DNA from 2 places in the Spirosoma jeollabukense genome. Region 1 is predicted to be linked to the other one. Evidence: riboswitches for the same ligand, from Rfam matches in the RefSeq annotation. Region 1 holds a riboswitch; the other holds the start of a gene.

Region 1 (15,489 bases):
TCGCCTGAAATGGCTTGATTTACATAATCTGCTGGGTGTTGTTACCGTGGCCTGGGCCGTAGTAGTTGGTTTTACGGGCGTCATCAACACGTTGTCGGAAGTGGTGCTGGGGGTATGGCAGCAAGGTCAACTGGCCGAAATGGTGGCACCCTATAAAAAGGCCGCGCCCCTGAGCGGGAAACTCAGCTCGCTTGATCAGGCGGTGGCGATTGCCCGAAAAGAAGCGCCCGACATGACGCCTTCGCTGATTGCCTATCCGGGCACGTTGTTTTCCAGCCAGCACCACTACGCCATTTTTATGAAGGGCAATACGCCCCTGACCGAGAAACTGATCAAACCGGCTTTGGTGGATGCGAAAACCGGCAAACTGACCGACATGCGGGATATGCCTTGGTACGTCAACGCGCTGTTCCTTTCGCAACCGCTGCACTTTGGTGATTACGGCGGGTTGCCGCTCAAAATCATCTGGGCAATTTTCGATCTGATCACGATTGTAGTGCTCGGCAGTGGCCTGTACTTGTGGTTTGCGCGCAATAAAGCAACCAAAGCCCAGATCGCCCGGATGGAAACCAGTCGGCAGAAAGTAACCCGTCAGCAATTGGAAGAGTCAGAAATCGTAAGCCTAGGCGTTGAGAATGAACAAGAAAAGTAAGAACAGTTTCTGGCATGTCTGGACCATTCCAATGTTGCTCGCCGTCGTGAGTCTTTTCGGGCTGATTTCCGCATTGGTGGGCGACGATTTTCTGGATGCACTTTCCTGGATCACCCTCGCGCTTCCCCTGGGTGTCAGTGCGTGGTTTGTCGCGAAGTCCTTAAGAAAAAAGAAAAGAGTCAATCTTAAGTGAAATAAGGTTTATGAACTAGCACGATCGAACCGGAACGCCGGACCGACCCGCGCTAGTTCGTTCGTATCAGTCCGCCAGTGTCGACGTAGCAAACAGCGTAATCTGCATGCCATCGGGAGCCTGCACGCGCGACACGTCGCTCCAGGGCGCGGTTGTGAGCGGAGCTATCGACGTAGCGCCACCGTCGATCCAGGATTCCGTTGCGGCTGTGATCGGCTCAACGACCCGCAACGCCAGCCGAACCGGACCCGCTACGCGTTTGCCTACTTCGATCTGGTCAATGCGCTCGGCATGTTTACTGTCAATCAATTCCAGCGAAGCGCGACCAGCGTCCAGAATGATGCCATTACCGGCGTCTTCGTGCCATTCTTTCGATGTTTCCAGACCGATTGTATCGCGGTAAAAACGGATTAGTTCATCCAGATTATCGACGGTGAGGATAAGACGAAGTTCTTTGACTGTGGTTTTCATACGATGTATGGTTGTTATTTTCTGACAGGATTCCCAGCAATAAATATGGTTTTTTGTATTTAGTACCAATCCTGTTTTCCCATAAATCCTTTCAGACAAAGAATTCTGTTATTTAATTCTCCCCAGCACCTTATCCAGATTGACTGTCGCAGTGAGGTAGTCGTACACAGCCTGCAGGTAGTTCGATTTAGCCTGTGTCAGAGAAAGTTCGGCGTCTGACATATCCAGCCGGGATGCGATTCCCTGTTTCCAGCGGTCGCGGGTGATGCGGTAACCCAGTTCGGCCACCGAAATGGTTTGCCGCTGGGTTTCGATCCGTAAACGTGCTTCCTCTACATTTGCCAGGCCGATTTTCACCTGAGCCCGAACAATCTCTTTCAGGTTCGCAACCTGGGTTTCTGTCTGCTGACGCGTAATCTGTGCCTGCTGGATGCGGGAATTCGTTCGGTAGCCCGTAAAGATGGGCACGCTCAATTGCAGTCCCAGATACGTACTAACCGGCCATTTGTAGTCGTCGACCCGAAAATTATTGGCCTGTGACTGCGACTGAGCCAGCCCAATGGCCGACAATTTGGGCTGACGCTCGGCTAGTTGTATCGCGACCTGTTCCCGATTCAGTTTTTCGATCAATTCCAGTCGGCGCACTTCGGGCCGGGCCTGAACGGCCTCGAAATACGCATCAGTACCCGGCAAGGCAAACAGTGATACGTCGTACCGTAGCGAATCCTGTAGATCAATGGTTTCCTGCTCGTCCAGCCCCATTGTCCGTTTCAGAACGGTTTTGGTGATACCAATCCGGTTCGTTAACTGGATCAGGGTTGGGCGCAGGTTTTCGACCGTAACGAAGGCCCGCAACGTATCGACGCGGGAGGCCCGTCCCTGTGCCAGCAGTGAACGGGCATCTTTCAGCGCCTGCTCATTCCGGGCGATACTTTGCTGTTGCAATCGAAGCTGCTCCTGCGTAATCAGTACGTCCAGGTAGGCTTTTTTTACATCCGTAACGATGCTGGCCCGAACGTCGGCCAGGGCTTCGCCGGTAGCCAGTTCATCAAGTTGTGCCGCCTTTATTCCCGATCGAACGCTTGCCTGAAAAAGGGGTTGAGTAGCCGCAATACCACCCAGTAAAGCATTCGATCCACCGACGCGGAAGGTCGCCAGTTGATTTTCGGGAAGACCCACGAAGCTGCCCGGCAAAAACGAAACCTGTTTGTTGAAATAGTATAGGTACTGAGCCGAACCTGCTACGTTCGGTAGCGAATAGCTTCGGGCTTCCACTACTTTCTGGGCCGATTTGGCTGTTTCCAACGTAGCAACCTGCAAATCACGGTTTTTATCCAGGGCCAGCTTAACGGCATTTTCCATCGTTAATGGGCGAATCTGGGCCTGAACTTGCCCGGCACTACCCCAAATCAACAGGGTAGCGAGGAGCCTATAAATAAGATGTTTCATGAATTCTGTTGAATTTTGGGTATCAAAACACCGGGTTGAAACCCGGCGCAATGCATCAAATTTTGTCACTTGCACCGGATTTCAACCCGGTGTTGTGAGCCTACATCAGTTGCTTATTGTACTTCTTCTAGTTCCGCAACTTCAGCGTGTTTGTGAACTCTGGAAAAGTAGGAATACACCGCCGGGATGATGTAAAGTGTGAGGAAGCCAGCGAACAAGAGGCCGCCAACAATGACAGTGCCGAGCGAATTGCGGCTGTTTTCGGTGAGCGCAATTGGAATGGTACCGAAGATCATCGCGAGACTCGTCATCAGAATGGGCCGGAACCGGGACGCAGCGGCCACTTTGGCAGCTTCCAGCGGACTCAATCCCTGCTCTTTGCTCTGGTTGGCAAATTCCACGATCAGGATACCGTTTTTGGTGATCAGCCCGATGAGGGTAATAATCCCGATCTGGCTGAAAATATTCAGCGTCTGACCAAAAAGCCACAGGCTGAGCAGGGCCCCCGTCATCGCCATCGGCACGGTAAGCAGAATGATAAACGGATCGACCAGGCTTTCGAACTGAGCCGCCAGCACCAAGTAAATCAGGATCAGGGCGAACACGAACGCAAACAACAGACTCGATGAACTTTCGGCAAAGTCGCGCGATTCACCCGCCAGCGACGTTTTAATAGTTGGCGGCAAGACTTTCTGAGCAATCCGGTTCATTTCTGCGACACCGTCCCCAATGGTTTTTCCCGGTGCCAATCCGGCCGAAACCGTCGCCGAAATCGATTGATCGTAGCGATAGATAGCCGCCGGACTGATGCTTTCCTTGAACGAAACCAGATTATCCAGCGAGACAACCTCCCCGGTTCGGGTGCGTACATACATCGCTTTCAGGTCGTAAGGCGTATCGCGATCCTGCTTCTGCAACTGCCCTATTACCTCATATTGACGGTCATTGTAGATGAAGTACCCGTACCGCTGACCACTAAGCGCTAATTGTAACCCGCGGGCGATTTCAGCCACCGAAATTCCCAACTCAGCGGCTTTACTGCGGTTGATACTCAGCACCAGTTCGGGTTTGTTCACTTTCAAATCCGAATCGGCAAACCGAAGAACCGGGCTTTTACCCGCTTCGGCCATGAATTGGGGCAGCACCTCCGTTATAGCGGCCAGATTCGGCGCCTGCAATACGTATTGAACGGGTTGCGCCTGACCAAATCGACTGCCGATGGTTGGCGGTTGAACCGGAAATACCATGACGCCCCTAAAATTCTGAGCGTTTTTGGAATAAGTCGCAAAGACATCGGCCTGGGTTGTCGTTCGTTCATCGGCTTTTTTGAGGAAGGTATTTTGAATGGCTATGTTCACCGGTGCAGGCGGGCCAAACGTCAGGGCCAGAATCGAATACGTCTGAAATAACCCTTTTGTCGAATCGACCGAAAATTGGGCAATCTCCTTCATGTACTTCTCCGTGTACTCGTATGACGACCCTTCCGGCGCAACCACCGCCAGGCTGATCTGCGAACGGTCTTCCAGAGGAGCCAATTCCGAGGGCAACTGCTTACCAATGAAGTAGATCAATCCGAACGTAACGGCCAGCGTTGGGAAAGCGACCCAGCGGTACGTCAGAAACCAGCCCAGCGATTTTTCGTAGCCCCGGTTCAACGCGACAAAATACGGTTCGGTTGTCCGGTAGAGCCAGTTTGGTCTTTCCTGCCGTTTCAGCAGGTAGGCACTCATCATCGGCGAAAGCGTCAAGGCGACAAACGCCGATACGAGTACCGAACCAGCCACCACCACGGCGAATTCCTGAAACAGCTTACCCGTTACACCCGGCAGAAATAGAATCGGCAGGAAAACGGCGGCTAACGTAATGGTCGTGGAAATAACGGCGAAATAAATCTCCGACGATCCTTTGAACGCAGCCTGCAACGGCGACATGCCTTCTTCCACTTTGGCGTAGATGTTTTCCAGCACCACAATGGCATCATCGACCACCAGCCCAATCGCCAGCACTAACGCTAACAGCGTCAGGATATTGATGGAATAGCCAGCCACGTACATGATGAAAAAAGCCGACACGATGGACACCGGAATCGCCACAACCGGAATGATGGTCGAGCGCCAGTCGCGCAGGAACAGGAAGAGGATTAGAATCACCAGCCCGAAGGCCACGAACAGCGTTTCTTCCACTTCGGAAATCGAATCCCGAATCGGCTCGGTAAAGTCTTTCCCAATCGTTAATTGATAGTCGGCGGGAATTTCCTTTCGCAGTTCTTTCAGTCGGCGGTAAAATTCATCGGCAATCGCTACGGCATTGGCGCCCCGCTGTGGTTCGACAAAAACGCCGATCGTTGGCGAGTTTCCTTTCAGGCTGTTCAGGATCGCCGTGCGTTCATTTTCAGCCCCTAATTCGGCATAACCAATGTCTCTGAACCGAATAATGCTGCTGCCCTCCTGCTTGAGGATCATGTTGTTGAAATCGTCCTCTTTCGTCAGTCGGCCCAGCGTCCGAACGGTCAGTTCGTTCCGGTCTCCTTCAATCCGACCCGATGGCAAATCCACGTTTTCTTTACGTAGTGCCTGCTCAATATCGGAGGGTGTCAACTGATAAGCCGCCAGTTTGGCCGGGTCGATTCGCAGGCGCATGGCGTATTTTTTCTCGCCCGCGATACCCACCCGTTTTACGCCCGGAATGGTTTGCATCCGCTCTTTGATGACTGTAGACGCGATATTGCTGACTTCCAGAATGCTCCGCGTTTTGCTTTCCACCGCCATGAAAATCACGATATCACCACTGTTTGCCTTCTCCACGATGGGCGGATCAACATCGCCGGGCAACAGCCGCCGGGCTTTGGTCACTTTATCGCGTACGTCGTTGGCAGCTGCTTCCAGATCGGCGTCGAGGTTGAACTCAACCGTAATTACGCTGGCGGCTTCCCGCGAAACGGACGAGATGGTACGAATGCCGTTGGCTTCACCAATCGACTCTTCCAGCGGTTTGGTAATCTGGTAGGCAATCACGTCGGGGCTGGCTCCCGGATATGTCGTGGTGACGGTGACGATGGGCGAATCAGTGACGGGATATTCCCGGATGCCCAGATACGTAAGCCCAACGAAACCAAATAATATAATCAATACCGAGAGTACCCCGGCCAATACTGGCCGCTGAATACTAATTCCCGCTAAACTCATGTGAGTAATTTTTTAAATCGATAAAAGAGACGTCAACTATTCGACCGTAGACACCGTGACAGGAACACCCGTATCGAGACGTAGTAAATTGGTTGTCAGCAACGTATCGCCGATGGAAAGACCGTCCAGAATCTGAACCGTTCCTTTGGTGCGGCTACCGGTTTTCACGTCGCGACGTTCGGCCTTGCCGTGGTTGAGCCGGAATAATGAATAGCCTTTGGCCGTGGGAATCAGGGCTTCTGTCGGAATCAGGATGCCATCCTGTGCTACGTGCAGCGCAAAGGCGATTTTAGCCGATGAACCAGGCACGAGTTTGCCCCCTTTGTTTTCACTAATGGCCTTCACCAGCAGACTCCGCGTGTTGGATTCCATCTTGGGTTCGGTAGCCGTAACCTTCCCGACAAACGGCTGATTGCTGTTTTCGGTCGTAAACTGAATAGCCTGCCCCGGCCGAACGTCGGATGCATATTTTTCGGGAATGGTGAAATTAACCTCCACTCGGCTAACATCATCGAACGAACTCAGCACCGTAGACGGCGTTACGTAGGCGCCAACGTCTACCCGTTTCAGGCCCAGTTTTCCGGCGAACGGTGCCCGGATCTCGGTTTTGGCTAGGTCCACATCGATCATCGCCATTTCAGCCTGCAGTACGTTGAGGTTGGTCAGCACCTTGTCATATTCCTGCTGATTGACCGCTTCGGTTGCCAGGAGTTCACGGAACCGTTTTTCATCCAGTTGGGCGAGCTTTGCCTGGAGCGCTACCCGGTGTTTTTTAGCCAGCAAATCAGCGTCATCCAGTTTATACAGCAAGGTTCCCTGACTAACGTAGCTGCCTTCCCGAGCATATACCCGAACGAGTTTCCGAGCCACCTCACTCACCAGATCGACTTCCTGATTGGCCGCGATGGTTCCCGTTGTCTGGAGTTCATCGGTGATCGTTTCGCGTTTCACCACGAAAGCATCCGAAGCGACAACACCCGTTGCGGCCTTATTATCGGATGGTGGCGCGGCTGCGGCCTTTTCTGCCGATGGGTCGGCTTTTTTGGAGAACAATTTTGGTGTAATGAAGAAAAGCGCGAAAGCCAGTGCAATGCCCCCGGCGATAACTGATTTTGTTCGATTTCTGATCGGTTTCATGGTATTAATGGTTGTATTATTTTATTGTTCTACAACTATCGAACTTAAATTGTTTTATGGGTATCGAACAAGGTGGCTTGCGGGATGGTTCATCAAGATTAAAATCTATTGAATTATTTTAACGCGTCCGATTGTTGTGGTAGCAATTACTGTAGCTACTCCTTTTTCGGTTTGGCAACAGCATGACAAGCAGCAGACGGAATAGATTATGAAGACGTACCAGCACCCCACAACAGATCAGATTACCTTAACCGGCGTATTACACGCGCTAAGTGATCCGGTGCGGCTTAATTTTGTGCAGTGTCTGGCAAAGCTGACGAGCGAGTCACCCTGCGGGGCCATTCCGTCGCCCGTGGCTAAATCGACCATGTCGCACCACCTGCGGGTGTTGCGCGAGGCTGGCATTATTCATATCCGCACCGAAGGCACTCAGAGTTTGACGTCGCTTCGCCAGCACGAACTAGAGGAAAAATTTCCCGGCGTGTTAGACTCCGTACTGAAAGCCGCTACTACGTATTCGATGGCCGAGGAAGCCTAATTACTGATTTTATCAGCGATTTCTGCCTAAAAAGACTACTTTTGCCCCGTCAATGGGTGCACTTCCTCATCCGAAGTGCTTAAAAGGGAATCCATCGAACCAGGTAATCGGTTCTAATCGGAGCAGTTCCCGCTGCTGTATGTTCACAAAGGGGTTTTGACACGTAGTGCCACTGTTCTTCCAGAAGGAATGGGAAGGCGTCAAAACTGAACGAGCCAGAAGACCTGCCTGTCGACATGATATCCGGTTTGCTTTCGGGAAGAAAAGCAAACGGAGACCCAGGGCAGGCTGCGTTTTGTAGCCCCTATCTCCGTTTGTCGTTTCCCGTCGGTTACCGGCCTCTACCACAGGCATTTCCAACCAGAAGGCGCAAACGAATGATTAACCCTCTTTTACTGGATTCATTACTGCTTGGCGTTCAGCACTCCTTTGAGCCTGACCATATGGCGGCCGTTTCGGTGTTGGCGTCCGAAAAAGATAAAACGAATCGGGTATCGACCGGTCGACATCTCGGCCGGGTTGTCTGGCGATCATCGCATTGGGCGCTGGGCCATTCGTTTACGCTGGTGCTGTTCGCATGCCTTATTTTACTGCTTAAATCAACGCTTTCACTCAACATTGCCGCCCAGGTGGAACTGGCCGTTGGCCCACTCATGATCTGGCTGGGTGTTGTCGCCATCCGGCGAAATTTCACCCGGGCAAAGTCTCATGCGCACCCGACGCAATCTACTACGTTGAGCCGGTCATTTTGGGTGGGCATGGTGCATGGCCTGGCGGGTACGGGTGGCGCCTGCACCCTGGCGCTGACCCTTGCCGCCCGCGATGCCTCGACGGCCGTCTGGATTATCGTGCTGCAAAGTCTGGGTATTATTGTCGCCATGACCCTCTACGGATGTCTACTGGCTTTCTCCCTGAATAAGGTCGTCGTAAAATGGCAAGCTGCCCTGCGCACTATCAACTACGTAGTAGGTGCCTTTTCAATTGCCATCGGCCTATACACATTCCTCGAAATTTTCCCCTCTTAGTCACTACCCAATTTCATGCAACATCTTATTTACCAGAAGTTTATACCTATTCTCTGGTTTACCGCTCTGACATCTGTCAGCCTGTTCGCTACCTGTTCAACCGCAAGTGGGCAACGTATCACGCCCGACTCCACGCGGGAACGCGCCCTCGATCCCGTGGTCGTGACAGCAACCCGCTACGAGACGCGCAAAGAAATTCTGCCGCAGAAAATGGATATTATTTCCCAACAGGACATGGCGCTGACACCGGCCTATGACCTGACGGACATTGTCAAAAAAACGGCTTCAGTAAATGTTATCCAATACCCAAGTCTTTCGTCGGGCATTGGCATTCGAGGATTTCGGCCACAGTTTTCAGGTTTGAATCAGCGTACGTTATTGCTGATTAACGGGCGTCCGGCGGGGGCGACTAATTTGTCGCTCATCAACCTCAACGGCGTCGACCGAATTGAAGTCCTGAAAGGCCCCGCGTCGTCATTATACGGCTCACAGGCAATGGGGGGCGTCATTAACGTAATAACCCGCCGATCAAGGGGCGAAACGCGGGGGATGGGATTTCTGGAATACGGCAGTTTCAAGACTGTTCAAGCGGGTATGAACGTGGGCGGCAACCTAACGAAAGGATTGGATTATGATCTCTCCTTCGCCTATTTCGAACGGGCGGGCGACTATAAAATCGGGAAAGACAACCTCCTGCGGAATGCCTTTGGCTTCACTACGTCCCAGCGTAACTACGCCAATAAACCAGCCGAAACCGTTGATGAATCTAAAAGCGATGGGCAGACACGCCCCTTCACCCAGATGCATTATTACTCCGGCGCCCTACGTGTAGGGTATCAATGGAGCAACAAATGGCGGGTTGATGTGCGGGGCGAACGCTTTCAGGCACGCGACGTGGAATCGCCGGGCGATATTACGTATGGCACTACTGAAGCTAGCAGCAAAGATGTTGATCGGAATACAGGAGAAGCCTCACTAACGGGTGAAGTTGGTCAGCACCGGCCCAGTCTAACCGTTTTTACGGCCGAAGAAGCGACCAACAACCTCACAACCAACGTATCAGGAAAACCCATTGTACCATACCGGTCAACCCAGACAACGAATGACTGGCAGGGCATTCAACTCAAAGACGTCTGGCAGCTCGGGCGTCATTCGCTGATCGTAGGGTACGATTACCTGAATGCATCGACCCGGAGCCGTCGGTGGACGAATGACACGACAGAACGGGCACCTGCTCAACCCAACTATGCCCTGATTTCATCGGCCTTCTACGCCCAATTGCTTTTGACGGTCAATCGGTTGACTATTCAACCGGGTATTCGCTACGATAACATTACGTTTGATGTGAAAGATACGCCCCTACTCACTACGTATCAGGGCGGTAAAAAAACGAATCCGTTTGTGAGTCCAAGTCTGGGGCTGAGTTATCAACTGCTCCAATCGGTACGCCTGAAAGGAACCGTTGGCCGGGCATTCGTAACGCCGGATGCCTTCAGCGTGGCGGGGTATTCCGAAATCCGAACGACAGCGGGAAAAATTTCCATTATTGAAGGCAATCCAAACCTGACCAATGAAAGTAGCCTGGGTTGGGATTTGGGCCTGAGTTTCAGCAAACCTCAAATGGGTCTTTCAGCGAACGTAACGTATTTCTCCACGCACGTCCAAAACCGGATTGCCCGCGTGGTTTCGACCGTCAATGAGGTGTTACCTAACAAAGATGTGATCGTGTCGCGCACGGGCTACGTCAATGCCGCCGACTCCGACATTCGGGGTCTGGAAACGGAAGTGGCCTATGACTTTGGTGCGTTGGTAACCTATCGTTACTCGCTTCGGGCCTTTGCCAATGCTACGTCGATGTTCAGCGCAACCGAAATTATTGTCGGAACGGATGCGTCGCGCAGTGAGCGGGACATTGCCAACGTAGCGAAAACAAACGTCAATTATGGGTTAGAATACGATAATCTTAACTGGTTACGAATGCGCTTATCGGGCCGCTACGTTGGTACGCGCAAAGACACCGATTTTACAGATGTCGCCAGCCCCGAAATCGAATATCCGAGTTATATGGCCCTGGACTTCTCCGCTTCGTTCAACCTGGCCAAGCGGCACACGATGACCCTGCAAGTCAATAACTTAACGGATGAAAACTACTTTGAAAAGCGGGGGTATAACCTGCCGGGTCGAGCGGTATCAGTGCGGTATGCGGTGGCGTTTTGAGTTGAATTCACCCCACCCCTCCCCTTGAACTAAGGGGAGGGGCTACTAACACTGCCGAGTTCTCACCCCTCCCCTGTTTTTCAGGGGAGGGGCCGGGGGTGGGGTGAATTTCTCGATCAATACCTCCCACCCAGTTTCCGCGCATTCAGCACGGGGTTTCCCTCAATAGCGGGTAAGTGTTTGGGGCGTTGGGTTAGGCCCGTGGTGTCGGTCAAGGACTTCATGAAAGCAACCAGTGCGCTCTGTTCTTTCACGGTCAGATTCAGCGGATCTTCGGATAAAGTTTGCCCTTCCACGGCAATACCGATTCCACTACCACCGCCCCGATTATAGAAATCAACCACTTGGTCCAGCGTTTTGTACACACCATTATGCATGTACGGAGCCGTCAGGCCAGCATTACGCACGGTTGGCGTTTTGAAAGCAAAGCGGTGAATGTTCTTTTGATACGTATTGAATTTCCCCTCATCCGTATCAATTCGGGCGCGTCGTTTCTTCGGCCGACGGGGTACGCCGATAATTTCGCTATCCATTTTCTTATCGTAAATGGGCGGCACAAACCCGTTGTAAATCGGGAAGAAATGACAGGTGGCGCAACGGGCTTTCCCCAGGAACAAATTAAATCCGTCCCGTTCGTCATCCGACAATGCAACTGATTCGCCACGCAGGTATTGATCAGGCCGGGCGTTCAGGCTCGTTAGACTGCGAATATAACTCGCCAGCGCATTGCGCAAATTTGGGGCGGTCAGGCCCGAAGGAAAGGCATCACTGAACAGCTTTTTGTACTCACGGCTGGCCGCCAGTTTTTTGACTACCGAATCGGGCGAGGTGCGCATCTCGTGAATATTATTCAGTACATCGTGCGCCTGATCTTCCAGAAAAAACACCCGTGAATCGTAGAACTGAACATTTTGCAAGCCCGCATTCAACAGGGTCGGCGCATTACGCATCACCGATTTCCGGCCACCAAACGCCCGGCTTTTCGGCCGGCCATCAGTGAACGCTCGTTCGGGTTGGTGGCAGGACGCACAACTGCGCGCATTGTTTCCTGATAACAGCGGATCGAAAAACAGCACTTTCCCCAACGCAACTTTTTTGGGCGTGCTAACAAAATCGCCAAAGTTGATCAGGAAGTCGGGGCGAAACGCACCGGAATCAGAGAGCGTTGCTACGTTCGGCGACAGGAAGCGGGCGTTGCTGATGGGGCGAATACCCAACGCCTGACGGGCCTGTTTTAACGATCGGCAGAGTGGATACAGTTTATCTTTGGTAAAGGCAACCCGGTCGAACTTGTCAAAGCCGGGTGCCTGCTCAACAGCCTGAATGGTTTCTCTCCATTGCTGCTCCAATTGAGTACGCAGCGGCTGCGTTAACCGCGCTGCGTAAGGTCGAAACGTATCATGGAGCTTTCTGAGCGATATGACCGCTTCGGGTAGGCCGGTCCGGGCACCGGGCGCATCATAACCCGTGATGCCCAGGGCTAGTATCCTGAATAGCTGCTGCCGAATGGCTTCCACTACGTCGATATCGTTGATAAGATCGGCGGGTATACCCTGCTCCAGCCGGGATGAGTACGCCATCAACACGTTCAGCTCACGGGTTAATTCAGCCTTTTGTTTGGGGTCGTACGAAGGGAATAAATACGGCTCCACGACTTGCAGGCCGGTGGGCAAAATGGGCGTCTGACCCGGTTCATATTCTTCCACCTCCACCATCGGCGGTCCATTCACGTGACTGGCCAGAAACGGCTGATAGTATTCCAGCAACCATTCGATACGTTTATACTCCTGTCGGCTTCGCACAAAAGCGGCCCTGAGCGAATCGGCGGGTGAATTGGCGAGTACGTAAGCGGTCAACTGTTGCACCTGCTGATGAAAACGTGCTTTGTCAATCAGGAACTGGTCATAAACCCCATTACTGTCGGACGGGGAATCCTTCGGTAGAAAGGCCGCAATAAATACTACCACGAAGAGTAAACCCAGTAACCGATACATTGGCAAATATGAAGTAGTAGCCTCCGGGGTGAAGCCAGTTGTTGTTTATCCGGACGTGGCCGTCCAGGCTGCTAAACGTTATTGGGTGACCCGTCGTATGTTGTCCAGCAATATGGCCGTTGCGATGCCCACATTCAGCGACTCGGCGTCTCCGTACCGGGGAATCGTGACGCGTTGGGTAACGTACTGCGCCGTGTCTGGCCGAATTCCGTTCGACTCGTTGCCCATGACCAAATAACCCGAGTTACTGAAAGCCATCGTGTGCACGTCTTCACCATCTAAAAAAGCGCCGTACACGGCTACTTTACCAACCGGCTCATCATTGGCTTGCTTCAGGACGTCTGCTACGTTGCCATACCACCAGTTCACCCGCGTGAACGACCCTTTGCTGGCCGATATCACTTTGGGGTTGTAGACATCGGCGGTCGTTTCGGAGCACAGAATTTTCCGAACCCCATACCAGTCGGCGATGCGCAGAATCGTGCCTAAGTTGCCAGGATCGCGGATGTCATCCAGAATAAGGGCAACCTCGTCTGGGGCGGCCAATAGAGGACGGTTCTCTTTCGTTTTAACAACGGCCAGGGCAGCGTTGTTACTTTCGAGTGTTCCGGCCCGTTCCAGTTCAGCCATCGATACGATTTCGACCGGTGTTCGTTGGCGTTCTGTGAAGCGAACGTTTTCTTTGTAGAACGCTTCGGTGGCGATGACCAGTTCGGTCTGAAAATCGGACTGTAGCACCTCTTGCACGCTCTTGGCGCCTTCGACCAAAAACGCGCCGTGTTGCTGTCTGAATTTTTTCTGATGCAGCGACTGAATATATTTAAGTTGATTTTTAGAAAGCATGAAAAAAATGTATGATGTCAAATATATGATGTATGATCGGCTCAGGCGCTATACATCGTACACCATACATCATATATCGAGAGTAAGCCTCTTCCTGATCGTTATCTTCCTATCCGGCTGTCTGAGTTCCAAACAATTAGGCAACAACGTCTATTTACTGACGTCCCAAACGGTGCGGGGCAACAAGAGGATCTCTACGGAGTCGCTGGAGAGCCTGATTCCCCAGAAACCCAATCGCCGGATTCTGGCTCTGCCCATTACCCCTCCGCTCTGGTTTTACCAATTGGGATTGCGCAAGTATAATCACGAAGCCGCCGTGCGTGAGTTTCAGGCCAAAACTAACGAATTTGAGCAGCAAAGCCAGCAACTAGCGAATCAACCAGATGCCCTTAAAAAGTTAAACCGACAATATGGACGGCAGTTAAAGCGCCTTCGTGTAAAGGCTGAAGAAGGCAACTGGATCATGCGCAGTCTTGGCGAGCCACCCTCCTATTTTGCCGAAGCCGATGCAAAGGCCAATGCCGCCAAGATGCAGAAGTATCTGTCGGACAAGGGGTTCTTTAATGCAAAAGCCACGTATAAGCTCGATACGTTACGTCGCCGGCAGATCCGGGTCAACTACCTGGTTGCGGAGAACGAAGGGTTTTACCTGCGGAACATCGTCTATAACATCGCTGATCCGCGCGTAGATTCCATCGTCCGTAAATCGTTTGATAAGTCACGGCTTAAGGTGGGTGAGCGATTCGATTTCGATAATATGTCGGGCGAGCGCATTCGAATTGAGTCGCTGCTACGTGATCAGGGCTATTATGCCTTTTCCCGTCAATATATCCGGGCAACCGACGTCGATACGGTTCGGCGGGGGAATGACCGCCGGTTCCGCGATGGCCTGGAACCGGGCGACTCCACCCGGCGCAATGTCGATGTGGCCTTGCAAATTGCCAATCCGCCGGGCAAACCCGCTCACCCGATTTACCATTTTGGCGAGGTAGACGTACGTATCAGCCCCGATGCCACTCAACCTATTGTGGCTGGGGTGAGTCTGGACACGGTCAAACGCAATGGTATTACGTATCTGCTCGGTGGGCGCGATATTTCTGTCCGGCTACTGGATGCCAAAATTCAGGTCAGGCCAAACCATTTATATAGCCAGACTGATTATCGCGATACGCAACGGCAATTATTCGTCTTGAACCAATTCAAGTTCGTCAATCTAAATTTCGTTGATACCACGAACCGCCAATTGCGAACGCTTATTACGGCCACTCCTCTAGACAAATACGAAGCGACAGCCGAAGGGGGCGCTACGGGTCTGTTGTATCAGGGAAAGGGGTTTCCCGGTGGATTTGGCAGTTTGATTTTCCGGGTGCGTAATCTGTTTGGTGGACTTGAAACGCTGGAAACCTCCGTCCGCTATGGGCTGGAAGCGCAAACTGGCTTTGTACCGGACCCTAATAGCAATCGGGTTGTTTACACGTCTCAGGAATTGGGGATCAGCAGTTCGCTTATCTTTCCACAGATTTTATTCCCTGGCCCTATCCGGTTCAAGTTCAACCGCTATGCGCCCCGTACACAGATAAGTTTAAGTTATAACAATACGTATCGGCCCGATTTCAAACGATCACTTTTGCGGGCAAGTATGGCTTATAACTGGCAAACAACAGCCGCCAAACAATTCAGCTTTCTGATTGCAGACATTAATCTGATCAATGCGAATAGAGGTACAAGCCAGGCCATTAGCGAAGCATTTCAAGCCCAGCTCGATTCACTGAGAAATCAGGGAAG
Region 2 (15,489 bases), on a different contig from region 1:
GCACGTGACGGCAAATTGGACGAACTGAAAGAACTGCAGGATCGTTTAAAGGGTGGTAAAGAAGAACAATAACGAAGTGACTAACTAACACGTCATATAGAAATGGGTTAACCGCAATGGTTAGCCCTTTTTTTTAGTCTTATTAGCCAAAACGCATACATGAAACATACGCAGCAACCTGAAGCGCTACTAGTTTTGCAGGATGGAACCGTTTATCGGGGACTTGCTCTCGGTAAAATAGGAACAGCTGGGGGCGAAATTTGCTTTAATACAGGCATGACCGGGTATCAGGAGATTTACACGGATCCTTCCTACTATGGTCAAATTGTTATTAATACAACTTCGCACATTGGTAATTACGGTGTGCTTAATAACGCCGAGCAGGAATCAGGTGGGGTGAAAATTCGTGGAATGGTATGTAACTTTTTCTCGAATATTCATTCCCGGTATACTGCTGATGGTTCATTGCAGGATTATTTTGAACGGGCTGGTATCGTTGGGATTCACGGTGTAGATACTAGACAACTGGTACGTTATATTCGCTCAAAAGGTGTGATGAACTGCATTATATCGTCACAAATTCTGGACCCGGCTATATTGCTGGCTGAACTACAGAAAGTCCCCGACATGGATGGTCTTGAGCTATCTTCCGAAGTTTGTACACCTGAAGCCTATGAATCGGGTAATCCTGAATCCAGCTTGCGGGTAGCTGTGTTGGATCTAGGGGTTAAACGTAGCATTCTGACGAATTTTCATGAAAGGGATGTTTTTTGTAAAGTTTTCCCAGCCAAAACGCCATATAATGAGCTAGCGGCATGGAAGCCGGATGGCTTTTTTATTGCTAATGGCCCTGGCGATCCGGCAGCGATGCCTTACGCAGTTGAAACTGTTAAGCAGGCATTGGAAACTGAAACGCCATTATTTGGTATTTGTCTGGGCCACCAGATTCTGTCATTGGCTAGTGGCATCTCGACTTACAAAATGCATAACGGCCATCGTGGGTTGAACCATCCAGTCAAAAACCTAATTACGGGTCATTGTGAAGTTACTTCTCAGAATCATGGTTTCGCCGTAAAAGCCGACGAGGTGATGGATCATCCGAATGTTGAGCTGACGCATATTAACCTCAATGATAATACAATTGAGGGTATTCGTCGGAAAGATAAACCAGCATTTTCGGTACAATATCACCCAGAATCTTCGCCTGGACCACACGACTCTCGCTACCTGTTTGATCAGTTTGTCGCAATGATGAACGAATAATGAAAAGCCTGGGGAAACTCAGGCTTTTTTACTCGTACCCCGCCAGTACTCCCTACTCCAAACACGCTGAAACGGCCATTTACGATCTTGTAAAGCTATTGGCAGATAAGCATGAGTTTGTTTAAGCGTTTGCTGATAATAGGCATCATCATCGGTCAGAACAAGCGATTTATACGTATTGTCGATCTTGATCGTCAAGTCGGCGAAAGGCAGTTCGGGTTGCCAATCGGGATGTTGATCCGATAGTTTATTCTTCAATAAAGTGCCGAATGGAATAATCTGTTGAAAGCGCTGAGCCGGTCGGAACTGTTGCTGGGCTACGTTAAGCGCATACGCTAAATAGGCTTTTAATAACTTCGGACCTTCGTTAGCTGTATCAGCAATAGTGAGCTGATCGGGCCATAGGCTTGTAACAACATACACTCGCTCCCGTGCTCGGGTGACAGCTACGTTCAAACGATTTTCACCACCACGTGCGTTCAAGCTCCCGAATTGCATGGACAGTTTTCCGCGTTCATCAGGTGCGTAACCAATGGAGAAAATAATAATATCACGCTCGTCGCCCTGCACGTTTTCAATATTTTTGACGAATAAACCAGATGGAAGTTCCGATTTATTTTCATCAGAAACAGATTCTGATGCGAAACGATCTTCCAGCATGTCCTGAATTAGTTGCTGCTGCGGATAGTTGAACGTGACGATGCCCACAGAGCGACCAGGCAGTTCAGTTGGCAATTGATCAATAAGATGCACAATGGCTTCCGCTTCGGCAAGATTTGTATTTCGCAGCCAGGTTCCCTTTACATTCAGATAGCGGATCGCTGGTTCCTGCTGATTAACAACCTCAAAGTGAGGCAAAAGCAATAGTTTATTTTGGTAGAAATGCTCGTTGGAGAAAGTAATCAAATCCAGCGATCGACTTCGATAATGTTCATTTAGCGAAACTTGTGGCAATTCCTGAGCCGCTAATTCAAGGAGCGATTCGACTTCCAGAGCGATCGGGGTTTCCTCCGCTAGTTCATTCTCATCTATGCGGATTCGGTAAAGATCACTAGGCCTAAGTTGCTGATTATCGCCGGTAATAACCACCTGTTTACCCCGCACCATAGCTGGAATACCATTCTCCGCAAAGCATTGCGATGCTTCATCGAAAATAACTAGATCGAACAGACCCTCACGTAATGGGAACATGGCCGATACCGATTCGGGTGAGGCCAGCCAACACGGTACCAGTTTGAACACTTCATCGGCAAATGACTCCATCAGTTTACGAACTGGCCACACGTTTCGTTTCTTGCTGGTCTGATGCAGTAGATCACGGTATGTTACTACGTTGCTCAACCGATTGAGAACTAGATTCCGATACGTCTGTTCGCGTAATTTAACCAGCAGAATATCGCGACTCAGCACTTGTTTTCGCTGTACACTTTCCTGCAACGTCTGTTCCCATTGACTCATTCTAAGCGATGATACGCTGCGGAGTTCGGGATATTTCGTTTCAATGTGGTCAAGCCAGGCCCGGTGTATACTCTCCTGAAACGTTTCTACCCAACGTAGTGGCTCATGATTGCCCAATCGAGCTATGACTGTTCGTTCAAACTCAGAAAAGTTTTCCTGTATCCTGTCCGCTTCAACCAACAGATCGAAGTCACTGCTCAGTGTACGGCGTAGATTATCAGTATAAACATCGTCCTTCCAGAGTTGACCAATTTGGTCCGTCGTAAGGTAGGTTTGAGCGTCTATTCGTTGTTTCTCAACTGCTGCGGCAACACGTAATAAATTCGTTACAACCTCCAGAAATTTCTTTGACGTTTGCCAGCAGGATTCTGGCAGTTGACATACTAGTTGAAGCGTATTCAAACGCTCGGTAATATGCTGTGCCTGTTGCACAAGTCGAACACTGTCAGGTGAGTTAGGAAGCGATAAATCACTAAGCAACGTAGCACTTTGCTGCTGAACACCTTCCAGTTGAATACGCTTGGCCACTTTCACTGTCAACGTTTGCAAATCGTGCTCTGATAGAACCAATCCGTTAGCTGTTGCAACATCCTGCAATTGAGCTTTGCCCGATTTCGTTAACTGCCACCAATTCCAGGTTACCCAGGAAGGTCGGGCAGCCAGCGCATCGGCCAGTAATTCACGAAAAGGGGATAATTCGATAGATTGCAACGACAGTTCTGGGCCAGGTGGTACCAGGGCATCATCCCATGTCTGAGCTAGTTTCTCCAGTTGAGTCTCCTCTGTTTTGAAAGCTGGATGGTCGGGATTGTTACGAAACATCATTATAACTTTCCATAACGTATCAGTATCGTCAACAGTCAGGAGATTTAATAAAGCGGTCAATTCCCAATCGTGTGCCTGCCAGTCTACTAATTCAGCCAGCGCGAGTGGCTGGCCCCCTAGGAAAGCCGCCGTTTGGCCATTTGCATCATTACGCAGCTGTATTAACCCATTGATTATCTGGATAGCTTTCGTTAAATCGGTAGTAACGAATGGCGCAAAGCTGATTCGATCATTCCATGGATGATCTGATCCCAAACGATGCTGATATGCTACGTAGTCGCTTATACGCCGGACGAAGTTATCCACATTGTTCAACGGGAACTGTGCATAAATATCTTCGAGTGGAATTGTCGGTTTGCCTGGCTCACTGATCAAATACAATTCTTTGGCTGACAGACCACATTCACTCGTATCGAACAGCGCATCCTTGAACGATTGCAAAACTGTAACTGTCTCATCAATACGTTTACTTTCTATCTCAAAGTCGCGTTCGAGTAATACGGCGTTTAGGCTATTATTCTGTTGTCGATAAGCATCTACCTGGTCTATCTGGCTGGCGATCTGATCATACAACGCACGTCGGTCATCCTGAAAATCGTGAATTAAAGCCATAAATGGTCCCATACCGACCTGCTCAAGTCGCTCCTGTACAACATCAAGTGCTGCCCGTTTTTGACACACGAGCAATACCCGCTTCCCCGATGCGGCTGCGTCGGCCATCAGGTTAGCAATGAGTTGAGATTTGCCCGTTCCGGGAGGCCCCTGCACAACCAGTGATTGACCCGCTTTCACCGCTCGCAACGCCAGTTCCTGTGAGGCATCCATCAGCAAGGGCGTGTGAATATTTTTTTCGGGCAAAGGGCGAAGGGCAGGGGGCAACGGGTAAAGGTTCAGAAGGGTATCATCAGACAGATCAGTTTCTACCTCCGGCCTCTCACCCTCTGCCCCTTGCCCCTCACCCTTCGCAATCAGCGCATCATAATCTGGCACCAGAAAGGATCCGGCTTGCGGAAAAATGCCCAATACAGCTTCTGGATAGAGTTTTAGCTCACCAGTGCGTTCCAGTTGACTGAGATCTTTTGTTGTTTGCCTGGTGAAAAACTGGAGTTTATCGACAAATAAATCCTGATTAAAGTTGATTTCCAGCGGGCTGCTTTTGAGCCACTCGTAGAGTTGCGTACGGAAAACCAGCGAATCTCGGTCGAGATCGTCCATTGTTTTCTCAATAAGATCGTCGGGTAGCTTGACCTGATTGAACTGCCCATAAGCCAGGGCCAGCGTTGGATTCAGAAAGGCCAGCTCATCGCCCCGACGGACCAATTTCCAGAATTTCCCCTGTTGCTCGATCTTAACCGGGAAAAAAAGTAATGGCCCATGAACAGTCGTATCATCCAGGAATTTCCCTTTTACAAACGGCCAGCCTACATATAAGTCTTCTGTTCCGCGCTCTTCCTCAATGAAGCGGGCCGTGCGGTCAATTTTCCGAAGTTTACGACTGACTTCATTGCTACGTTCCTGGCGCGGATCAAGGACTTCGCATAAAGCAACCGATGGTTTTCGGGCAATTAAATCAGCAATTATAGTGAATGAGGGCTTGTTAAGCAGAAAATCCGTTTCATGAAGATCCAGAAACTGTCCGGCGGGCAGGCTCGTCAGCAACAAGGAGCGGTTGCGGCTGCTAAGGTTAGTTAATCGTCGGCGAAAGGTTTTAAGAACAGTCTGAAGCGGGATTTTCACAATGGTCTGAATTGTACCGGCAATCCGGCAGGATTTACTAACGAATCAACGTCTCAACCTCATAATTCATTTTAGTCGTCCAAATCCTGCCGATCTGGCAACGCTATTCCTTCTTTTCAGGGATCAACCATGAGGCCAGAACGCTCACGCTTAGAATACCAACAATAATGTAGAGTGAGTAAACGGGTTTGAAGCCGATGTCCTGCAACCAATGTTCAGCCAGCATTTTTGCGCCAATAAACGTTAACAACACGGCCAGGCCTACTTTTAGGAAACGGAACTGGCTCATGATGCTCGACAGAAAGAAGAACATAGAACGCAAGCCCATAATGGCGAATACGTTCGAGAAAAAGACGATATAGGGGTCTTTCGTAATCGAAAAAATGGCCGGGATGGAGTCAACCGCAAAAACCAGATCCGTGAAGGCTACAACAATGACAATCAGAAATAAGGGCGTTACAAACAGCTTATGATCTGATTTCCGACGGATGAAAAAATTATCGGTTACATTACGATGATAAACATTCAAATACTTGCTGGCAAAACGAATGACAGGATGCTTGGCTGGTTCGATTTTTTCGTCGTCTTCCTTCTGGAAAAACAACTGTATGCCTGTGTAGACAAGAAAGGCCCCGAACAAATACATGATCCATTCAAACCGCTGAATCAAAGCCGATCCCAGAAAAATGAAGATAAATCGCAGGATGATAGCGCCCAGAATTCCGTAAACCAGAATCTTTTTATAATACCGTTCCTGAACGCCGAACGAACTGAATATCAAGATGAAAACAAAAATATTGTCAGCAGAAAGCGAGTATTCGACTAAATAACCGGTGATGTATTCCAGGGCCATATTGGCCTCGAAGCGATCTAAGCTAGCGGCAAAATTGCCCGGAATAAGCTCAACGTGGTCGGCGTAAAGATCTCGTACCTCCTTGAGTCGGGCAAATGTATTGATACCATGGATGAGATAACCGTATCGTTGCAGAAAAAAATAAAAGGCAATTGACAACGCAACCCAAATCGCACTCCAGATGGCAGCTTCTTTAAAATGAACAACGTGACTTTTTTGCTTGGAGAAAACGCCAAGATCAATAGTCATAATTAAAAGAACGAAAGCGGCAAAAGCAAGAAAAAATATAGTTTCGCTGGATAACATAACTAATAAGTGGACAGGCAATTAAGCCTCAAATTGGATTATATGGTAAGTTAAACAACAAATCTACGCCCAATATGGCGAAGGAATCGGTTTCAGTTGTCAATTTTATTGGCATAGTGGCATCGACCTCTTAATTTTGCCCCATGTTTAATAACAAAAAAGTGATTGTAGTGATGCCAGCCTACCGGGCAGCACTAACGCTGGAGCGTACGTATCGTGAAATTCCGTTCGATTTAGTAGACGAAGTCATACTTGTAGACGACGCCAGCCCCGATAACACCGTTGAGGTAGCCCGCCAATTGGGTATCCGACATGTGATTCGCCATGATAGAAATAAAGGTTACGGCGGTAATCAGAAAACCTGCTACGCCAAAGCCCTTGAACTCGGGGGCGATATTGTAGTCATGCTCCACCCAGATTATCAGTACACACCATTGCTGTTGCCGGCCATCATTACAATTATTGGGAATGGGTTATACCCGGTGGTGTTCGCTTCCCGGATTTTGGGGAAAGGCGCTTTGAAAGGGGGAATGCCGATGTATAAGTACATTGCCAACCGGTTTCTAACGTTCACACAGAATGTACTGATGAATCAGAAACTGTCTGAATACCACACGGGTTACCGGGCGTTCTCGGGCGAAGTGCTACGTAGTCTGGACTTCACGCACAACTCCGACGATTTCATTTTCGATAATGAAATGATCGCCCAGATTTTTTATAAGGGCTACGAAATTGGCGAGGTTACCTGCCCTACCAAATATTTCGACGAAGCGTCGTCCATTAACTTCAAGCGTAGTTCGATTTACGGCCTTGGTGTTCTGCGGACCTCGTTCCTCTATTTCTTTACAAAAATTGGGTTGATGCACTGGAAAATCCTGAAGTAGTATCGACAGCAGGATAAAAATAACCGCCAGCCCAAAACGCTATGTTCCAGACTGGCGGCCATTAATTTATTCGTGTATCGAGCGAAAATTACAAGTGAATTGCTTCACCGTAAGCCGCTTCGGTTGCATCTTTGATGGCTTCCGACATGGTTGGGTGTGGGTGAACAGCCTTAAGAATTTCCTCACCGGTTGTTTCCAATCGGCGGGCGGTCACGACTTCGGCGATCATTTCGGTTACGTTATTACCGATGAAGTGAGCGCCTAAGAACTCGCCGTATTTGGCATCAAAAATGACCTTTACGAAACCTTCCGGCGTACCGGCAGCTTTGGCTTTACCCGATGCCGAGAATGGGAATTTGCCTACTTTAAGCTCATAACCAGCTTCACGGGCTGCTTTTTCCGTGTATCCAACCGACGCGATTTCGGGTGTGCAATACGTACAACCCGGAATGTTATTATAGTTCAGTGGCTCAACGTGGGCCACACCGGCAATCTTCTCTACACAGATGATCGCTTCGGCCGATGCTACGTGTGCCAGGGCCTGTCCTTTTGTTACGTCACCAATGGCGTAATAGCCTTCAACGTTTGTCCGGTAGTAATCATCCGTTACAATTTTGCCCCGGTCAACGGCGATACCCAACTCTTCTAAACCGATGTTTTCGATGTTAGCAACAACACCAGCGGCTGATAGTACTACGTCGACATCAAAGGTTTTTTCACCGTCTGGCGTCTTCACAAACACTTTGCAGCCACTGCCGCTGGTATCAACCTTTGTGACTTCAGACTTGGTATATATATCAATACCGAGCTTTTTGTATTGTTTAGCCAGCTCTTTCGAGATGTCCTCATCTTCAACGGGCACTACGTTCGGCAGGAATTCGATGATGGTGACTTTCGTACCCATGCTGGAATAAACGTACGCGAATTCGACGCCAATGGCACCAGAGCCAATAATGAGCATTGAATCGGGTCGCTTTTCGAGCGACATCGCCTTACGGTACTCGATCACTTTGGTACCATCAATAGGTACACTTGGTAAAGCGCGTGCGCGGCCACCGGTCGCAATAATGATGTGTTTGGCTTCATACTCCGTGACGTTGCCATCGGCAGCAGTCACTTCGACCTTTTTGCCTGCTTTCACTTTGCCAAAACCGTTAATAACATCAATCTTGTTCTTTTTCATCAGAAATTGAACGCCTTTGCTCATGCTATCGGCAACGCCACGGCTCCGTTTGATAACACCCGGAAAATCGGCTTTCGACTCACCCGAAACGGTGATACCATAGTCGGCAGAGTGCTTGATATATTCAAAAACCTGCGCTGATTTCAACAGGGCTTTGGTTGGAATACAACCCCAGTTCAGACAAATGCCGCCGAGGCTTTCGCGCTCAATGACGGCCGTTTTCAGACCCAATTGCGACGCCCGGATAGCAGCTACATAGCCGCCCGGCCCGCTACCCACAACGATTACATCGTACTGTGAAGCCATTAGTTAATGAATGAATTAGTAAAATGAATAATCTTGAATCTTCCTAAAAAGAGAACGCAAAGGTAGGCTGAAAAGTTGATACCGGGGCTTCCATCTTGCAGGCGCAAGCGGTTAGCTACGTGCCGGAAACCGGAAAGCCGCCTTCTTTTGTTCTATCTTTGTACTTCCTAAAGCCATTTACGGTGTTTGGGCAGTATACCTATACATTAACAAGTACGACAAGTTCATGACAACCGACCAGTTGACCGACTTGAGAGCCAGAGTAGAGGCCCTAAGGGGGTATCTTTGACTACGATAATAAGAAAGAACAATTAGCTGAACTCGAACAGCAAACCTTCCAGCCAGAATTCTGGACCGATGCCACCCGTGCGGAGGGGGTAATGAAGCAGGTTCGCACCCTGAAAGGCTGGACTACCGGCTATGAAAAACTAAATAGTCAGTTTGGTGATCTCGAAACGCTGTTCGAATTTTACGAAGCGGGCGACGTGTCTGAAGACGAAGTAGACCAGGAAGGTCGCAAAGTTACGGCCACGCTCGAAGATCTCGAACTCAAAAAAATGCTCGGTAATGAAGAGGATCAGCTTAGTGCGGTTCTCGAAATTAACGCCGGAGCAGGTGGTACCGAAAGCCAGGACTGGGCCGATATGCTCTACCGCATGTACATGCGCTGGGCCGAAAAGCACGGTTACGGGCTGAAACAGGTTGACTATCAGGATGGTGATACCGCTGGTATTAAATCGGCAACGATTGAAGTAGACGGACCATTAGCCTATGGATTCCTGAAATCTGAGAATGGTGTTCACCGATTGGTACGTATCTCCCCGTTTGATTCCAACGCTCGTCGGCATACATCCTTCGCGTCGGTGTATGCGTATCCGTTGGTCGATGATACCATTGAAATTGAAGTGAATCCCGCCGATATTGACTGGGATACATTTCGGTCGGGTGGGGCCGGTGGTCAAAACGTAAACAAAGTGGAGACAGCGGTACGGTTGAAACACAAACCATCGGGCCTCATTATTGAGTGTCAGCAGGAACGTAGTCAGTTACAAAACAAAGAAGTCGCCATACGCCTGCTGAAATCTAAATTATATGAGATTGAAGTCCAGAAACGTAATGCAGCCCGTGCCGAAGTGGAAGCTAGTAAGCAGAAAATCGAGTGGGGCTCGCAAATTCGTTCCTATGTGTTGGATGACCGGCGTGTGAAAGACCATCGCACCGGTTACCAGACATCTAATACAGAAGCCGTACTGGACGGCGACATTGATCCCTTCATCAAAGCATTTTTGCTGGAGCAGGAATAACAGACTAAACGATCAACGCTATCTTTAGCGTGATTAAGAAGAGTTGATTGAGCTATTTATGGATGATTAGCTCAATCAACTTTTCCCAAAGACAGCAAGTAGGTTTAGGCGATTTTCTGATTTACCAGAGGTGTGTAAATCTAGATAGTCGCCTGAATTTTTTATCGTTTATGTCTCAATCCATAACTCGTCGTCAGACGTTGGCTGCCCTGACTGCCTCAGTTGGTGCAGCACTTTCTCCAAATTCACTGAACGCTATGCCTGCGCCAAGTGCTCAGTCACCCTTTACGCTTTGCCTGAACATGAGCACAATCCGGGGGCAAAAACTCGGATTCGTAAAGGAGTTAGAAGCCGCTTCTAAAGCAGGGTTTCGGTCGGTTGAAATCTGGGTTGAGACATTGCAGACGTATCTGAAAACCGGAGCTACTACGGCAGATGCCCGTAAAATTTTGGCGGATAATGGCATAAAGGTTGAAAATGCTATAGGTTTCGCGCCCTGGATTATAGACGATGAGGCTGCTCGCACTAAGGGACTTGAGCAACTTAAGGGTGAGATGGGGATGCTGGCCGAGGTAGGTTGTAAGCGCGTAGCTACCCCGCCTATAGGTGCTCAAACCCCTGGTAGCCCTAAAATCGATTTGTATAAAGCTGCCGAACGCTACCGGGCTATTCTGGAGTTGGGCGACAAAACGGGCGTTGTACCTCAATTAGAATTATGGGGCTTTTCTCCCAATTTGAGTCGCCTGGGAGAAGTTATGTTTGTTGCTATCGAAAGCGGCCACCCGTCGGCTCGGGTGTTGCTGGATATTTATCATCTCTACAAAGGCGGTTCAGGTTCGGTTAGTTTGCCATTGGTGGGTAAACCGGCTATTGAAGTATTTCACGTCAACGATTACACCGCCGATTTTACCCGCGAAAAAATAACCGATGCCGACCGGGTGTTTCCCGGTGATGGAGTTGCCCCCATTCGCGATACGTTGAAACTCATCAAACGTACTGATCAGCCTATTGTGCTGTCGCTGGAAGTATTCAACAAAAATTACTATGCGCAGGATGCGATGACCGTCACGAAAACGGCCATGACGAAGATGAAAGAGATGGTGGCCGGCCTTTAAAACGCCCAGGCCATCAAACCACCATCCACAGAAATCGTTTGGCCAGTGACGTAGCCCGATGCCGGCATACTCAAAAAAGACACGACAGAGGCCACTTCATCAGCTTCGCCGATGCGATTCATGGGGGTTCGTTTCAGGATACCCGCTAATTTTTCGGGATTCGTTAGCACGGGCGTGGCTAGCGGTGTATTGATGTACCAGGGCGCTACGGCATTTACCCGGATGCCATCCGACGCCCATTCAACGGCCAGATTACGCGTGAGTTGCAGCATCGCGGCTTTGGTCATGCCATAAAGCGAACCACTGCTAGTATGCGCTAGCCCGGATACCGACGAAACAAAAACAATCTTCCCGTTACCCGACGCTTTCAAAAGAGGGTGGGCTCTCTGACTCAGTTCATAGGCCGAGCGAAGATTCGTATTCAAAATGTGCTCATACTCGGCTGAGCTGTAATCGACGGTGGGCTTTCGGATGTTGGTTCCGGCGTTGTTGACCAAAATGTCCAGTCTGCCCCAAGTTGCTTTTACAACCTCAATAACCTGATTGGCTACGTCCGGTTGGCTGATGTCGGCAGCAAGGCCTGCTACCGTATGACCCTGCTGTTGATACGTGGTTAATTGTTGCTGCAAACGTTCATCATCGCGGGCCACAATGAAAACGGCCGCCCCGAGATCGAGAAATTGACGAACGATGGCTTCGCCGATGCCTTTTGTGCCACCTGTTACAAGGGCATATTGGCCGCTCAGCGACCAGAGTGATTGATTCATGGAGTTTTTGGTAATGACTATAAACGTAGCGTAGGCTAAAAATAGTAATAGCAATCATACCATAGTCGTCGTTGCATAGGTTTCCATCAATACTCTTGACTGAACACGTGACAATACTCCACGAATTCATCTACCTTTGTCCTGAGTTTTCGGTGCCTGATACTGTTTCATAGCAGCTTTCGTGGCTTAAAAGGGAAGTTGTCGAACCACAGATGTGGCGAAATGACAAAGCTGTCCCCGCAACTGTACGTCTCTCACCAAAATCGGGTCAATCTACATTGCCACTGCGCTAAGTCTAGCGTGGGAAGGCCGGAGCCGATGAGACAAGCCAGGAGACCTGCCGATAACTGTCAGTTAGTAACGCATTCGGAGGAAATGCGTCAACGTAGTGATTGGGTAATCCAGCGTTTTGGAGTACAGTTATTTTTCATTGATATTGGGAAAGCAAACCCTTTGGCGGTTCGTTTTAAGTCTGTTTGTCAGCCTGTTATATGGACGTATCAGTTACGCCCAAACGGATACGGTGGTGGCTGACCAGCCGCACACAGGACAAGTTGTATCGCTGTCGTTGGTGACGGTGCGGGCCATCGCGCCCGAGCGATTTCTGGCGGGGCAGAAATTACAACGTATCGACTCAACAACGCTTCTTCAGTTTCGATTTGGGTCACTAACCGATCTGCTGGCGTTCAATACGCCACTGGCGTTTAAAAATTACGGCCCCGGTCAGTTAGCGACGGTTTCGTTTCGAGGTACCTCGGCCAACCATACTGCCGTTCTCTGGAATGGCATCAATATCAACCAGCCAAACCTTGGCCAAACGGATTTTTCGACACTTCCCGTTGCTGGCTTCGACCGGATGGCGGTTCAGTACGGTTCTTCAGCCAGTGTTGTTGGCTCCGATGCTGTGGGCGGGAGTGTGCTATTGGGTAGCAGTCCTGTCTGGCAACCGGGTATTAACGTAACCGTTGGCCAGCAACTGGCTTCCTTTCGAAACAATAACACACAGGTGGGCATGCGATACGCTTCGGTGTTGGGCCAGAACTGGAAATTATCGGGGAAGACATTTGCCTATCGGAACAAGTTTAACAATGATTACCCATATACCGAACGGCGCAATTATTTCATGGAACAATCGGCCACGGCCCAGCGTGGATTCATGCAGGATCTTTATTTTCTGCACAAAAGTGGTAAGCAGCTATCAGTGAATGCCTGGTTAACCGATAATGACCTGACTCTTGCGCCCCAGGACCCTATTGCTCGTGAACGTACCCGTACGCAGTCAGCCCGTCTGCTTGCTACGTATGAAAATGATCAGACAACCCTGCGCCTGGGGTGGATTCGTGACGTCATTGATTATGGCAAAGGCGATTTTTCACAACCCAGCCATACGGCAACGGATCGTTTCATTGGCCGAGTTGAGCGGGAGTTTAGCTTGTTGCAGACTAAAATCAATAGTCACTTAAATTTGAGAGTTGGGGGCGAGTGGTCGCACTATCGAACGCGAACGGATGGCTACGGCGGCCAGTTAATTCAGGAAGACCGGGGGGATTTATATGCGCTGCTACGTTTCCAGACGACTCGCTGGCTAATTTCAGCGAATCTTCGACAAGCCTTCGTAACGCATTTTAATCCACCCATTACGCCATCGCTTGGCGCTGAATACCAGGTTATACAACACGATCTGTTTACGTTGACGGCTAAAGGATCGGTGAGTCGCAGCTATCGCGTACCAACGCTCAACGAGCGCTATTGGATCGACCTGGGCAATCCGAACCTGCTTCCTGAAAGTGGCCTGAATGCCGAAGCGGGATTAGCTGCAACTATTGTTTTCTCCGATCACCTTAACCTGAACGCCGAAGCAACTGCCTATCATAACCGGGTAGACAATTGGACGTACTGGAATCCTACGGATAATTATCACGTTGAAAACCTGCAATTAGTCGTAGCGCGTGGTGGCGAACTGGCTACTACGCTTACCTATGCCCGCAATGGTTGGCGGGCGGGTTTGCGCCTTGGATACGCTCTGACACGGTCGTCACAGAAGCGGGCCTATGATACGTATGCACAGGACGTGGTTGAGAAACAATTGCCTTACGTACCGGAGCACACCGGCACACTCAATACGTATGTGCAACGTGGCCCGATGCGCCTGACGGTACAAACTCAGGCGAACTCCCGGCTGTATATTACGTTCGACAATAGCCAGTTTTTTAAGGGGAACGTACTGACGAATATCATTCTGGAGAGTACGCTGAAAGTCGGTTCTATAACTGGCAGGCTTCAGGGACAGGTGAATAACGTATTCGATGCATTAGCGTTTAGTGTGAAGCGAAATGCGCTGCCGGGACGAAACGGGCTGCTTAACTTGATTATTAATTTTCCAACTAATACACGATGAAAAATCAATTGACAAAATCAATTGCCGTTAGCCTGTTGGCGCTAAGCGTCTGGAACTGTAAAACCTCCGATCCCGATCCAATTCCGTATGATTCGGGCGTATATATATTGAATTCGGGTAGTTTTTCCAGCAATAACGGGACGATCTCGTTTTTGCCACGTAGCAGTAAAACAGTAGCTACTAATATTTTTCAGGCCGCAAATCCATCGTTAGGCCTGAGTGGCGGGATACAGGGCTACACAGAAATTAATGGTAAAGGGCTGATTCTGGTCGATAATAGTTCGACGGGTCAGGATAAGGTCGAGATTGTTGAGGTGGGTACATTCAAGTCCCGCGCTACGTTAAAAACACCGGATATCGAAAATCCGCGTCAGGTGATTCAGGTCGGTTTGAACAAAGCTTACATCAGTTGCTGGGACGTTTCCGGTGATTATAACGCCGGTACGTTTTACAAAGATCCCGGTTATATCGCCGTCGTGGATTTGAATACAGGCACGGTTATCAAAAAAATACCCGCCGTGAAAGGCGTTGAAAAAATGGTTGTGTCTGGAACGGAAGCGTTTGTCGGGAGTACTACCTACAGTGGCGATAAAACCCTGTTAATCATTGATCTGAATACGGATACAGAAAAACAACGTATTGCTTTTGGGTCAACGCCCGAGCCCATTGCCCTTGATGCTACTGGGAAACTATGGCTACAGGCAGGCAAGGATCTGGTGCAGATTGATCCTTTGACCCGTCTGGTTGCCAAACGATTGACCTTTTCGGCCATGCCCGCTTCCGTTATCATCAATACCGATAGAAAATCGTTTTATTATACGCTAAATGGTAAGACCTATAACCTTTCGATTGACGCCACGACAACGCCCGGTAATCAGGTTATTGCCCGTTCATTCAGTGCGTTGGGTATTGACCCACAGACCCGGCAGATTTATGGCAGTCAGAATCCGCTTCTCTATACACAGGCAGGGTATGTCTTACGCTATGAATCAAGCGGAACATTGATTGACTCCGTTAAAGCCGAAATTGCGCCAACAGGATTTTACTTCCGATAGATTTTTTATAGGTACACTGGGTTTTATCCCGGTAC

Evidence for each region. Region 1 has a riboswitch for cobalamin ahead of ACYVEA_RS25260 (hypothetical protein). Riboswitches for the same ligand answer to the same signal wherever they lie in the genome.
Region 2: it holds a riboswitch for cobalamin, as region 1 does, so the genes downstream of both, ACYVEA_RS16400 (TonB-dependent receptor plug domain-containing protein) here and ACYVEA_RS25260 (hypothetical protein) in region 1, are expected to answer to the same signal.

The regions. Positions count from the first base shown of each region.
Region 1 covers NZ_BAAHAD010000008.1:250,247-265,735, reverse strand. Annotated here, with positions in the region: gene ACYVEA_RS25295 (PepSY-associated TM helix domain-containing protein) at 1-652, shown strand, start outside; gene ACYVEA_RS25290 (hypothetical protein) at 636-845, shown strand; gene ACYVEA_RS25285 (VOC family protein) at 912-1,316, opposite strand; gene ACYVEA_RS25280 (TolC family protein) at 1,425-2,765, opposite strand; gene ACYVEA_RS25275 (efflux RND transporter permease subunit) at 2,879-5,950, opposite strand; gene ACYVEA_RS25270 (efflux RND transporter periplasmic adaptor subunit) at 5,987-7,087, opposite strand; gene ACYVEA_RS25265 (ArsR/SmtB family transcription factor) at 7,296-7,625, shown strand; cobalamin riboswitch at 7,663-7,871, shown strand; gene ACYVEA_RS25260 (hypothetical protein) at 8,003-8,650, shown strand; gene ACYVEA_RS25255 (TonB-dependent receptor plug domain-containing protein) at 8,666-10,867, shown strand; gene ACYVEA_RS25250 (cytochrome c peroxidase) at 10,984-12,861, opposite strand; gene ACYVEA_RS25245 (TrmH family RNA methyltransferase) at 12,940-13,704, opposite strand; gene tamL (translocation and assembly module lipoprotein TamL) at 13,703-15,489, shown strand, end outside.
Region 2 covers NZ_BAAHAD010000003.1:523,775-539,263, forward strand. Annotated here, with positions in the region: gene rplQ (50S ribosomal protein L17) at 1-72, shown strand, start outside; gene carA (glutamine-hydrolyzing carbamoyl-phosphate synthase small subunit) at 160-1,263, shown strand; gene ACYVEA_RS16365 (AAA domain-containing protein) at 1,282-5,283, opposite strand; gene ACYVEA_RS16370 (TerC/Alx family metal homeostasis membrane protein) at 5,387-6,442, opposite strand; gene ACYVEA_RS16375 (glycosyltransferase family 2 protein) at 6,586-7,326, shown strand; gene lpdA (dihydrolipoyl dehydrogenase) at 7,415-8,815, opposite strand; one part of gene prfB (peptide chain release factor 2) at 9,042-9,101, shown strand; one part of gene prfB (peptide chain release factor 2) at 9,103-10,119, shown strand; gene ACYVEA_RS16390 (sugar phosphate isomerase/epimerase family protein) at 10,290-11,234, shown strand; gene ACYVEA_RS16395 (SDR family oxidoreductase) at 11,231-12,001, opposite strand; cobalamin riboswitch at 12,135-12,360, shown strand; gene ACYVEA_RS16400 (TonB-dependent receptor plug domain-containing protein) at 12,438-14,399, shown strand; gene ACYVEA_RS16405 (YncE family protein) at 14,396-15,454, shown strand.